One region of the Micrococcus sp. TA1 genome, then DNA from elsewhere that is predicted to be linked to it. Evidence: riboswitches for the same ligand, from Rfam matches in the RefSeq annotation. Region 1 holds a riboswitch; each other region holds the start of a gene.
What was found. Region 1 has a riboswitch for S-adenosylmethionine ahead of GGQ69_RS15435 (acyl-CoA dehydrogenase). Riboswitches for the same ligand answer to the same signal wherever they lie in the genome.
Positions count from the first base shown of each region.

Region 2: another riboswitch for S-adenosylmethionine. It lies ahead of GGQ69_RS13775 (acyl-CoA dehydrogenase family protein); the one in region 1 lies ahead of GGQ69_RS15435 (acyl-CoA dehydrogenase).
Region 3: another riboswitch for S-adenosylmethionine. It lies ahead of GGQ69_RS13795 (methionine ABC transporter ATP-binding protein); the one in region 1 lies ahead of GGQ69_RS15435 (acyl-CoA dehydrogenase).

Region 1 is NZ_JACHNW010000006.1:11,794-16,029, reverse strand. It holds gene GGQ69_RS15440 (AMP-binding protein) at 1-1,657, shown strand, start outside; SAM riboswitch class IV at 1,878-1,993, shown strand; gene GGQ69_RS15435 (acyl-CoA dehydrogenase) at 2,088-3,500, shown strand; gene GGQ69_RS15430 (acyl-CoA dehydrogenase family protein) at 3,497-4,236, shown strand, end outside.
Region 2 is NZ_JACHNW010000003.1:5,242-9,477, forward strand. It holds gene GGQ69_RS13765 (sigma-70 family RNA polymerase sigma factor) at 1-7, opposite strand, end outside; gene GGQ69_RS13770 (hypothetical protein) at 144-1,472, opposite strand; gene GGQ69_RS13775 (acyl-CoA dehydrogenase family protein) at 1,578-2,918, opposite strand; SAM riboswitch class I at 2,924-3,018, opposite strand; gene GGQ69_RS13780 (NtaA/DmoA family FMN-dependent monooxygenase) at 3,070-4,236, opposite strand, start outside.
Region 3 is NZ_JACHNW010000003.1:10,639-14,874, reverse strand. It holds gene GGQ69_RS13805 (aliphatic sulfonate ABC transporter substrate-binding protein) at 1-874, opposite strand, end outside; gene GGQ69_RS13800 (ABC transporter ATP-binding protein) at 1,020-1,874, opposite strand; SAM riboswitch class I at 1,884-1,978, opposite strand; SAM riboswitch class I at 2,206-2,298, shown strand; gene GGQ69_RS13795 (methionine ABC transporter ATP-binding protein) at 2,292-3,248, shown strand; gene GGQ69_RS13790 (methionine ABC transporter permease) at 3,250-3,915, shown strand; gene GGQ69_RS13785 (MetQ/NlpA family ABC transporter substrate-binding protein) at 4,105-4,236, shown strand, end outside.

The DNA.
Region 1 (4,236 bases):
CCAGGCCCAGCCCGGGCCCGCACCGGCCGCCCCGGCAGACGTCCACGCCGCCTCCACCGAACCCCTCACGCCCCTGGGATTCCTGGGCCGGGCCGCCGCCGTGTTCCCGGACCGCGAGGCCGTGGTCTACGGGGCCCGCCGCTCCACGTACCGCGAGTTCGCCGCGGAGGTCCAGCAGCTGGCCCGGGCCGTGCGGGCACGGATCCAGCCGGGTGAGACGGTCACGGTGATCGCCCCGAACATCCCGGCCATGCTCATGGCGCACTTCGCCGTGCCCCTGGCCGGGGGCGTGCTCAGCCCGCTCAACCCGCGGCTGACCGCCCGGGAGCTGGCCTACATCCTGGAGCACTCCGAGGCCCGGGTCGTGTTCGCGGACGGTGACGTCGTGGCCACGGTGCGCGACGTCGTCGGGAACCTCCCGCAGGCCCCCCTGGTGGTCGAGATCGTGGACACCGACGCCGGGCACGCCGGCCCGGTGGACCCCGACGCCGGCTCGCTCACCTACGAGGACTTCCTCGCCCAGGGGTCGGCCGGCCCCGAACTGCCCTGGCGGGTGGCGGACGAGCAGGCACCGATCACCCTGAACTACACCTCCGGCACCACCGGACCGCCCAAGGGCGCGCTCTACACCCACCGCGGCGCGTACCTGGCGGCCGAGGGCGCGGTGTTCCACAACGGCTACACCGGGGCCACGCGCTACCTGTGGACCCTGCCGATGTTCCACTGCAACGGCTGGTGCACCCCGTGGGCCGTGACGTCCGCGGCGGGCACCCACGTCTGTCTGCGGGCCGTGCGGCAGGACGCCATCTGGGACGCGTTCGACCACGAGGGCATCACCCACCTGTGCGGGGCGCCGATCGTGTGCGCCATGATCCACGAGTCCGAGCGCGCCCGCCCCCTGGACCGGGAACTGCGGATGACCACCGCGGGGGCCGCACCGCCGCCGTCGGTCATCGAGGCGCTGGAGTCGCTGAACATCACCCCCGTGCACGTCTACGGGCTGACCGAGGTCTACGGTCCGTTCACCATCTGCGAGCCGCAGCCGGCGTGGGCGCGGTTGCCCGCCGCCGAGCGGGCACGGCTGATGGCCCGGCAGGGCGTGCCCATGGTGCACGCCGGGGAGGTGGCCGTCATGGACGCGGACCTGAACCGGGTGCCCGCCGACGGCGAGACCCTCGGCGAGGTGGTGCTGCGCGGCAACGGCGTGATGAAGGAGTACTTCAAGAATCCCGAGGCCACCGCGGAGGCCTTCCGGGGCGGCTGGTACCACACCGGTGACCTGGGGGTGATGTACCCGGACGGCTACATCCAGCTGATGGACCGGGCCAAGGACATCATCATCTCCGGCGGGGAGAACATCTCCTCCATCGAGGTGGAGGGCGTGCTGCACGCCCACCCGAAGGTCTCCGACGTGGCCGTGGTGGGTGTCCAGGACGACCGGTGGGGTGAGCGCCCGGTGGCGTTCGTGGTGACCGAGGCCGGTGCGCAGGTCACCGCCGACGAGTTGCGGGCCCACTGCCGGCAGGGCCTGGCCGGGTTCAAGGTCCCGGACCGGGTCGAGTTCGTGCAGGAGCTGCCGCGCACCGCCACCGGCAAGATCCGCAAGAACACCCTGCGGGCGCTGCAGGACGGGGACGGCGCCCCGGCGGCGGGCTGAGCCCACCGAGGGGCGGTGGACCGCCCGCACCGGGGGGCGTGCCCCACCCCGTGACGAGGATGCCGTGCCGGCGACGTCACCCGGTGCCGATGTCCTGATGGCGTCATCGGGCGTCATCCGCGGGGTGCGCGAGCGGGACGGGCGGGCTATGTGACCCGCGGTGGCGAAACATGACCCCGACGGTTGGCCCGGCGCAGGCCGCCGCCTACGGTGGCTGCAGAATCACGAGATCCGGTGTCAAGCCCTGGCTGGCCGGACGGCAACCCTCTCTTCCGTAGTGGGGTGCTCCAGGTGATGATTCGGCCCGTACGCGACCGCTGCGGGCAAGTACGGCACCACCTCGGGGGACACCACGCGCGGCCGCGGGCCGGGCATCCCCCGCGCGGCCCGCACGGGCCCCGGGTGCCACGGATGACCGAAAGGCTCCCTCGTGACCCACACCGCCACCCCGCAGGACACCCCAGTCCCCGGTGACGCCCCCCGGGCCGGACTGCCCCGCTTCGAGGAGCTCAGGGCCGCCACCGCCGGGACACCGCCCACGGACGCGCAGCTCAGCGAGCACTTCGCCCCCGTCTTCCGGCTCATCGCCGAAGGGGCCCACCAGCGCGAGCAGGACCACGAACTGGCCTTCGCCGCGATCGAGCACCTGCGCGGCTCGGGATTCACCCGGGTCCGCCTCGCCCGCGACCGCGGCGGGATCGGGGCCAGCCTTCCCCAGCTCACCGGCCTGCTGGTGGACCTGGCCGCCGCGGACTCGAACCTGCCGCAGGCCCTGCACGGGCACTTCATGTTCACCGAGCAGCACCAGAACGAGTCCCAGGGAGCAGTGTCGGAGTGGTGGCTCGCCGAGGTGGCCGCGGGGAGGATCTTCGGCAACGCCCTCGTCGAGTTGCCGCCCTCCGCGGGCAGGCGTCCCGTGCGCTGGGTCGACGTGGACCCGGACACCGCCCAGGCGGCCGCGGCGGTCGGGGACACCGAGATCGCGGAGATCACGGGGGACAAGTTCTACTCCACCGGGGCCGTCTTCGCCGACTACCTGCTGGTGACGGCCACCCGGCCCGGCCGCGAGGACGAGGGACCGATCTTCGCCATCGTGGACGCGAGGGACCGGGGCGTGACGCGCACCGATGACTGGAACGGCTTCGGACAGCGACTCACCGCCTCCGGCACCACCACCTTCGACGACGTCCCCGTGCGTGCGCACCGGACCCAGGAGTTCAACGTCCCCACCGGTGTGCTGGCCTATGCGGTGCTGTGGGTCGTGCTGGCCGCCACGCAGGCCGGCATCGGCGTGGCCGCGCTGTCCTCGATCACGGACTTCGTGCGCGCTCGCCGGCGCACCTACGACCACGCCACCGCCGAGACCCCTGCCGAGGACCCGCTGGTCCACCAGGTCATCGGCTCCGTCTCCGCCAAGGTCTCCGCCGCCCGGCACATCGTGACCGGTGCCGCCGCCGTCGTCGAGGACTCCTACCGGAGCGTGCGCGGCCACCTGGACCTCGAGGACCCGGTGGTGCTGGACGCCCACACCCGCGCCAACGTCGCCCTGTCCGAGGCCACCGTCGTGGTCTCGGAGCTGATCCTCGAGGCCACGAACCAGATCTTCGAGTCCGGTGGCGCCTCCGCCACGGACGCCTCGCGGCACCTGCACCGGCACTGGCTGAACGCCCGCACCGTCGCCAGCCACACCCCGCTGATCTACCGCACCCAGGCGGTCGGGGACCACCGGATCAACGGCACCGTCCCGCCGTTCCACTCCACCGCCCGCAACTCCGACCCGCGGGCCGGCGCCACGGCCGCCGGCGCGGGAGCGCCCACCGCATCCACCACCGAAGGAGCATGATGACCACGACATCCGAACGACGCGCCCCGCTCGCCGGTTCCCCGGCCACGGCAGGGACACCCGGCCGGCCCGCGGACCACCCCGCCGACCGGTCCGCAGCGCGGTTCGTGCAGGTCCGCGAGCGCCTGGACCCGGTCTTCCGGTCCATCGCATCGAGCGCGGCCGCGCGGGAGGCGGACCGGATCATCGACCGCGACGCCGTGCGCCGCCTCGCCGAGGCCGGCTTCACCTCGTTGCGCGTGCCGGTGGAGTACGGCGGCGCCGGCCTGAGCTTCGCCCAGTCCGCGGAGCTGATCGTCGAGCTCGCCGCCGCGGACTCCAACCTGACCCAGGCGCTGCGTGCCCACCTGATCAACCAGGAGAACGTGCTGGGCCACCCGGACGCGGCCTTCCGGGACCGCTGGCTGCGCCGTCTGGGCGCGGGGGCCGTCGTCGGGAACGCCATCACCGAGGTCAACAACGCGGTGGGGGAGGGGACCACCCGGCTGGTGCAGGACGCCGAGGGCACCTGGCGGCTCAACGGCACCAAGTACTACTCGACCGGGTCCCTGTACGCGGACTGGATCATCGTGGCGGCGGTCGACGCCCGCGGTGAGGAGATCGCCGCGACCGTGCCCGCGGACGCCCCCGGTGTCCGGCTCCTGGACGACTGGGACGGGTTCGGCCAGCAGCTCACGGCCTCGGGGACCACGGTGTTCGACAACACCCCGGTCGACCCGGAGGAGGTCTACACCTC
Region 2 (4,236 bases), on a different contig from region 1:
GCGTCATCCGGCCAGCGTATCCGCGCCCTGCTCCCCCGTGCGAGGCGAGGCCAGGATCGGCGTGGCGCTGGTTCGACCGCGGCGTCCCGGGATGCCCCTGGGGGCAACCGGGACGCCGTGCGCCGGTCACCGGCCCGGACCGGTCACGGGACGAGGGCCTCCGCCATCGAGTCGATGGCCCCGGAGAGCGTCTCCACGTGCATGCCCAGCCCCTCGGCGATGTCCGCGGCCGGCAGTTCTCCACCGCTGATCTCCTCGAAGAACTCCCCGGCCTGCGGGCGGTATCCGTCCAGGTCCATCAGGGCCTGCTCGGCGGCCTCGGTGTCCCCACCGGCCCGGGCCTGCGCATAGTCCACGAAGAACCCGATGTGCTCACGCCACAGTTCCAGGAACGCCGTGCCCTGCTCCTCGCCGGCCAGCGAGCCGATCTTCTCGGCGAGGGCCTTCGAATTGGTGTCCAGGGTGGCGGCCGCCGCGGTGAAGGCCTCCGAGTCGGTGCCACCCTGTGCGGTGTAGGCGGTGAACACGGCGATCCCGGCGAGGTAGACGTGCTCCTGCAGGTCGTAGGTGAGCTGAGCCCGCAGCGTGGCGGCGTCGTCCATCGGGTCGCCTTCCATCCCGGTGGCCGTGACGACGCCACCGGAGATGGTGGCCGCCGCCTCGCCGACGTGGTGCGCGGCCATCCGCAGGTCGTCGTAGGCGGCCGGGTCGCCGGCTGCGAGGCCGTCGATGGCCATGGTGAGGGTGTCCACATGGCCGTGCAGGGACTCCGTGACGGCCCCGGCCGGCAGCTCGCCGCCCGTGAGTTCCTCGAAGAACGAGCCGGCTTCCTGCGTGTACCCCTCGAGGTCCGCCATCGCCTGCTCCTTGGCGGCCGCGTCCCCACCCTTGGCGGCCGCGGCGTAGTCCACGAAGTAGCCGATGTGCTCGCGCCACAGCTGCAGGAACGCCTCCGAGGTCTCCGCGTCCGAGGCGGCCTCGATGGTGGCTGCCAGCTCCTGGGAGTTCTCGTCCAGGGCGGCGGAGGCCAGTTCGGTCTCCGGGCTGTCGAGTTCGGTGGCGTAGGCCGTGGCCACCGTCATCCCGGCCAGGTAGACGTGCTCCTGCAGTTGTGCCGTCAAGGTGGCTCGCACGGTCGCCGCGTCGGAGGAGGGGTCTCCCCCCACGTCTGCCGCGGTGGCGAATCCGGTGGCCAGGGTCTCGGCGGTCTTGGGCATGTGGGCCGCGGCGGTCCGGGCGTCGGCGAACGGGTCACCGGTGGAGGCCGGCATCGGCATGTCCTCCGACGCACCGCCCTCCATGCCCCCGGACGTGTTCGCGGAGGCCGAGGGCGAGGCGGACATCGACGCCGAGGCGGTGGACTGGTCCGGTTGCGCGCCTGCGTCCCCTCCGGCGCCGCAGGCGGCGAGGGACAGGGCGAGGGCAATGGTGCCGAGGACGGCCGCGGACTTCTTCGTGGTGTTCGTGGTCATGACTGCTCCTTGGTCGATCCAGCGTTGACGTCTGGTGTTCGGAGCAGGTGCCGGGCCGGATGGGTCCGGCGTGGAAATTCTCGTCGCGAGGTCCGGAAAGCCCCCTCAGGCCGTGCCTGTGGACAGGTAGGGCACCGGCGCGGTGCCGTTGACCTCCCAGTCGCCCACCATGCGGGCCATGAAGACCGCCGGGTCGTGGCTGGCCAGGGTCCGTGCGTTGCGCCAGTGCCGGTCCAGCTGCAGCTCGGTGCTCGTGGCGGAGGCGCCGAGGGTGTCGAAGATGCGCGTGCAGGTGTCCAGGACGAGCCGGGGCACCATCACGTGCGCCCGATGGGCCGTCAGGGCGGCGCGTTGCAGGGCCTCGGCGGCAGCACCGTCGTCGCCGCCGTCATCGCCCGCGTCCGCCCCGACGGCGGCTCGCCCGCCCTGGGTGTCGCGCCCCGCGGCCGCGAGCGCCAGTGCCGCGTCCAGGTCACGTCCGGCGGCACGGACCAGTTCCTCGGCGGTGGCCTGCTGGGCGGACAGCTCGCCGATGATCCCCAGGAGCTGGTCGTCCTCCCGCGGGGTGAGCCCGCCCGCGGTGTTCGGTGACCGGCGCCGGCGCTTCGTCTGGTCGACCCCGTCCCTCAGCGCGGCCCGCCCGACCCCGGCGAGCAGGGCCATCAGGGTGGCCTCGTGGTGCAGCGGCACGTGCCCGTCGGCCGGTGGCAGCGCCAGCAGCTCCTCGACGCCGGCCCGGTCGAACTCGACCGTGCCGGTACCGGTCAGCCGCTGGCCGAACCCGTCCCAGTCGTCCTTGACGAGCGTCCGCGGTTGACGGACCCTCACGACGGCGAGCGCCAGCCGCGCGGAGCCCGGGGAGCCTCCGGAGGCGCCGGACGCCAGGTTCTGCCGGGAACCGCCGCGACGGCGCCCGGGCAGGGGAACGGCGTCGTCGAGGCGGGCCGTCGCCAGGGTCCACGTGGCGAAGATGCTGCCGGTGGTGTAGTACTTGCGGCCGCTGATCCGCAGCTGGCCGCCCTCGTCCCGGGAGACGGTCGTGTCCATCTCGCCCAGCGCCGGCCCGCGGGCCTCGGACAGCGCGCTGCCGGCCAGTTCGCCGTCCGCCACCCGTTCCAGCCACCTCGTGCGCAGGGCCTCGTCCGGCTGGGCGAGGACGTGCTCGACGAAGCTGAGGTGGCTGCGGACCAGGTGCGCCGTGTTCGCGTCCACCGCGGCGAGGTCCATCAGCAGGCGCAGCATGTCCTCCTGCCCGGCACCGGGGCCCCCGGCCTCCACCGGGACGGTGAGCGTGCCGATCCCCACCGCACGGAGCTGCTCGAGAGCGGCGAAGGGCAGGTGACGGCCGGCCTCCCGGGCCGGTTCCCCGCGGGCGATGTCCTGGAGGGCGGGGGCGAACCGCCCGGCCAGGTCCTGGTAGGTGGTGACGTGCACGGTCGAGGTCATGGAATCTCCCATCGGTCCCGGCGGTAGCACCCGGTCCCCTGTCAAGGGCGGGTTGCTGCGGCGTCGTCGATCCGGGTCTCTCGGCCGCTCTGGATGGTTGCGTCTCCATCAGACCACTGGCGTGCCTTGGTGGCCAAGTCGGACACCTCCCTCAGGCGTCACCTGTGGCTGTGGCCCGGGCCCGGGAACGTGTTGTCGCGGCGGCGGAATGCTCGCGGAAGGCACCGCGGTAACGAGCGGCCGGGTGGCGCTCGGGCAGGCGGTCTCCCTGGCCGTAGAGCTTCTGGCGCAGCGTGCCGGGCGTGTACTCCCCCTGCGTCAGCCCCCGGCGCCGAAGCTCGGGCAACACGCCCTCGATGAACTCCACGTAGCTGCCGGGAATGGTGTGGTTGACCAGGTTGATGCCGTCGACGCCGGCGTCCTGCCAGTCCTCCAGGGCATCCGCGATCTGCTCCGGTGTGCCCGCCAGAAGGTTGGCCCGCGTCCGGAACAGCGCGAAGTCGCGGACGGTCGGCGTGTCCGTATCGGCGAATCGCCGAACGGCTTCCAGCTGTCCACGACCGCCCTCGGTCACCAGGCCCGCCAGCGGTTCGTCCGGGTCTCGCCCCCCGAAGTCGATGCCGAGCCCGCCTCCGGTGTGCGCCAGCAAGGCGTCCACGTCCATCGTGGAATCGAGGTCCGCCAGCCTGCGCGCGACTTCTCCCTCGGTACTCCCCGTCACCACGTGGAACCCCTGGATGAACACGACGTCCCGTTCCTTGCGCCCCTGGCTCACGGCCTGTCTCCGCACGTGGGCGGTGTACTCCCCTGCAGCCCTGGGGTGGGGCAGCAGGGTGAACGTGGCCTCGGCATGACGGGCGCAGAACTGCTGGCCGCGGGGTGAGGCGCCAGCCTGGAAGAGCACTGGCGTCCGCTGGCTCGAGGGCGCACTCAGGTGCGGCCCCTCGATGGAGTATCGCTCGCCGCGGTGATGGATCTTGTGAACACCCTCGGGGTCCGCCAGCATCCCTTGGTCCTTGTCCGCCAGGAACGCCCCCTCGTCCCAGGAACCCTCCCAGAGCTTGTAGACGGCCTCGAGGTATTCCTCAGCCCAGTCGTACCGCTCGTCATGACGGGCGAGCTCGGTGGCGCCGAAGTTGCGATGAGAGTTCTCGAGCACGCTGGTGACGATGTTCCACCCGGCGCGGCCATCGGACAGGTGATCCAGCGTGGAGAGTTGACGGGCGAATTGGAACGGATGGGACTGGATGATGGATGAGGTCGCGGCCAGGCCGATATCACTCGTCGCCCCCGCCAGCGCGGACAGCAGGACCAGCGG
Region 3 (4,236 bases), on a different contig from region 1:
CCGGGTCCACGTCCAGGTTGGAGCGCTCCTGGATGACGGTGGTGGCCACGTCCTCCTCGAGGCCGGCGACCTCGGCGAGGATCGCGGCGGTCTCCTCGGGGTTCTCCAGCGCCCAGGCGCGCGCCTTCTCGTAGACGTCCAGCACGGCCTGGGCCAGCTCGGGGGACTCCTCGAGGAAGGACTCGGTGGCGTTGAGGAAGCCGTACGTGTTGAAGTCCACGTTGCGGTAGAACAGCTCGGCGCCCTCGGCCTCGGCGCCGGCCATGATCGGGTCCAGTCCGGACCAGGCGTCCACGGAGCCGTTGGCCAGGGCGGAGTTGCCGTCGGCGTGCTGCAGGTTCTGCACGGTGACCTCGGACGGGTCCACTCCGGCCTCCTCGAGGGCCTGGATGAGGAAGAAGTACGGGTCCGTGCCCTTGGTGGCGGCCACGTTCTTGCCCACCAGGTCGGTGACCTCCGTGATGCCCGAGTCGGCGGTGGTGACCAGGGCCGCCCACTCCGGCTGGGAGTAGAGGCCGATCGTCTTGATCTCGGTGCCGTTGGCGCGGGCCAGCAGGGCCGCGGAGCCGGCGGTGGAGCCGACGTCGACGGCCTCTGCGCGCAGCGCCTCGTTGGCCTTGTTGGACCCCGCGGACTGGACCCAGTTGACGGTGACGCCCTCGTCGGAGAGCTCCTCCTCCAGCCAGCCCTTCTCCTTGATGACCAGGGAGAGCGGGTTGTAGGTGGCGAAGTCGATGTCCAGGGTGTCGGCACCGCCAGCCGGGGCACCGGCCTCGGCGGCGTCACCGCCCGAACCCTCCCCGGCCACGCACCCGGTGAGGGCGAGGGCGGAGACGGCGAGGACCGCGGCGGAGAGCGTGAGTCGGGAGCGCATGGTGGTGCCTTTCAGGACAGGGGATCGCACGGGGGCGGGGAGGGTGGAACAAGAGGGGCGGAAGGGTCGAGCAGGGGGCGGTCCGGGGACCGTGGGTGCCGGTCAGAGTCGGCGGGGCGGTGCCGCCGGTGCGGCACCGGAGCGGTCAGTGCCGGTGGGCATCGACGCCGAGGCCGTCGAGCAGCTCCGAGCGCAGCGCGGCCAGCTCGGCTGAGCCGCGGGGGCGCGGACGTGTCCCGGGCACGGTGAGGACCTTGCGGGCGGTGGCCCCGGCAGCGGCGCCGGGATCCTTGCCGAGCAGCAGGATGCGGTCGGCCAGCTGCAGTGCCTCGTCCACGTCGTGGGTGACCAGCAGGATGGTGGTGGCCGTGCGGGCATGGATGTCCAGGAGCAGGTCCTGCATCTTCAGCCGGGTCAGCGCGTCGAGGGCGCCGAACGGTTCGTCCAGCAGCAGCACGCCGGGGCGCCGGGCCAGTGCCCGGGCCAGCGAGGTCCGCTGGGCCATGCCGCCGGAGACCTCGCGGGGCCGGTGATCGGCGTGGGCGCCCAGCCCGACGAGATCGAGCAGCTCGTCCACGCGCTTCCGGCCCTCGCTGCGGCCCGTGCCGTGCGGCAGGCCCAGGGCCACGTTCTGGTGCAGGGTGCGCCAGGGCATCAGGCGCGGTTCCTGGAAGCCGACGGCGGTGCGTGGGTCATGGGCGGTGACCGGCTCGCCGCCGATGAGGATGTCCCCGGAGTTGCCGGTGTCCAGTCCGCCGGCGGCCCGCAGCAGGGTGGACTTGCCGCAACCGGAGGCGCCGAGGATGGCCAGCACCTCGCCGGGTTCCACGGTCAGGGTGATGTCCCGCAACACGGCCCGGGGGCCCTCGGCGGTGGGGAACGCGCGGCCGACGCCGCGGAACTCCACCGCAAGGCTCTCCGGTGCGTCCGGGGCGGTGGCGGCGCCCCGGGCCCGCGCGGGGGCGCGGCCGGCAGGGCTCAGTTCGGCAAGGGCAGTCATGGTGATCACTCTCCATCGCTTCTGGCATGAGCACCCTTGCCCGGTGAAGCGGAGGGTTGCTGCGGCGTCACGGAGCCAGATCTCTCGGCCGCTCTGGATGGTTGCGCGTCCAGTCAATCAGCCACCGGTGCCCTGCCGCAAACACGGTGGTCAGCGGATGGGTTCCGGCGTGACCTGCTGCGGGCTCCCGTGACGTGAGATGACGTCATGCGGTGTCACACAAGCGCTTCGTGAGGCGCAGACGGTCGCCGACCGCATTCCTGGACGGGCAGGCGTCGGTTTATGACGTCCGGTTGGCGTGCCTCGTCCAGCCACCCCCACAGTGGATCCGTAACCATCCAGAGCGGCCGAGAGATCTGGCTCGACGACGCCGCAGCAACCCGCCCGACAGGGGACAGGGTGCTACTGCCAGGACCGATGGAGGTATTCCTCGTGATTTCCCTGCGCCATGTCACCACCACGTTCCCGGTGGGCCGCGACACGTCCGTCCCGGGCCGGCCGCGTTCCTGGTGGCCCCGGCATCGTCCGGCTGCGGAACCCGGGTCGGTGCCCCGGCGCCGGTCCCTCACGGCGGTGGACGACGTCAGCCTCGAGGTCGAGCGCGGCTCCATCCACGGCATCATCGGGTTCTCGGGTGCCGGGAAGTCGACCCTGCTGCGGAACATCAACCTCCTGGAACGTCCGAGCGCGGGCGAGGTCTGGGTGGACGGTGACGAACTGACCGCGCTGTCGGCCGAGGCCCTGCGCGAGCGCCGCCATCAGATCGGCATGATCTTCCAGGGCTTCAACCTGGTCAACAACCACACGGCGCTGGGCAACGTCGAACTGAGCCTGAAGTTCGCCGGACTGTCCGACGGGCGGCAACGCCGGCGCCGGGCGGTGGAAGCGCTCGACCTGGTCGACCTGGCCGACAAGGCGGATTCCTATCCGGCACAGCTCTCCGGAGGCCAGAAGCAGCGGGTCGCCATCGCGCGAGCCCTGGCGACCGAACCGAACCTCCTGCTGTGCGACGAGCCGACCTCCGCGCTTGACCCCTTCACCACTGCCACCGTGCTTCAGTACCTGGCGGACATCAATCACCGGCTCGGCATCACGGTGGTCATCGTGACCCATGAGATGGAGGTCATCAAGGCCCTCGCCGACGACGTCTCCGTGATGGAGGACGGCCGGATCGTGGAACGTTTCACCGTCCCCGACCTGACCTCGGGCCGTTTCGTCCCGACCACGTCGATCGGGCGCTACCTGGTGTCGGAGGGGATCAGCGTGGACCGCCACCGGTCGGCGGAGGTGCCCGAGGCCCTGGAGCTCCGCGAGCCCTCCCGGGAACGGCGTCAGCACTCCGTTCACGCTGTCACCGCAGGGGCGGTGAACTGACGTGGAGCGCGTCACCGAACTCCTGCCGGAACTCACGTTCGCCCTCGGCCAGACCTTCGTCATGATCGCCGTGGCGATCCCCGTGGCCGTCGTCCTCGGAACGCCGCTGGGCATCTGGCTCTTCACCCGGGCACCGGCAGGCATCGCGCCGTCGCCCCGGGCGCACCGGATCGTCTCGGGACTGGTCAACGCCGTGCGTTCGTTCCCGTTCCTGATCCTGCTGATCGCCATCATCCCCCTCACCCGGTTGCTCGTCGGCACCACGGTGGGGACGGCAGCGGCGATCGTCCCCCTCACCGTCAACGCCATTCCGTACTTCGCCCGGCTCGTGGAGCAGAACATGACCCAGCTCGGCGGGGGTGCCATCGAGGCTGCCCGTGCCATGGGGGCCACGCGCGGGCAGATCATCCGCAACATCCTGCTGGTCGACGCCCGGCCGGCGATCATCGGATCGATCACCATCACCACGGTCAGCTTCATCTCGTACTCCGCCATGGTCGGGCTCGTCGGCGGCGGTGGCATCGGCGACTTCGCCATCCGTTACGGCTACTACCGGTACGAGACCGAGGTGATGATGGCGGCCATCGTCATCATGCTGGCGCTCGTGTCCCTGGTGCAGTTCAGCGGAGCACGCCTGGTGCACGCGACCGACAAACGCATCACCTGACCGTCCGCGTCCGACTCACCCCGGTCCAGCCGCAGCGGTCTGTGCCGTTCGCCTCTCCGCTTCCCTCTCCCTCTCCCTAACCCTCTCCGTCGCCGGTGACGGACCTCCCCTGCCGTGGCCCGGCCCCGTCGCGCTCGTCGCGCGACGCTGCTCCGCCGTGCCCGCCCCCCGCTGTTGAAAGGAACTCCCATGACCATCCACGCCTCACCCCTCACCCGCTTCGGCGCCGCATGCCGGGTTGCGGGAACCCGGGCCGTCCGATTGCTCGCCCTCGCCTCCGTGGCGGGCCTCGCCCTGACATCGTGCGGACTGTCCCAGGCA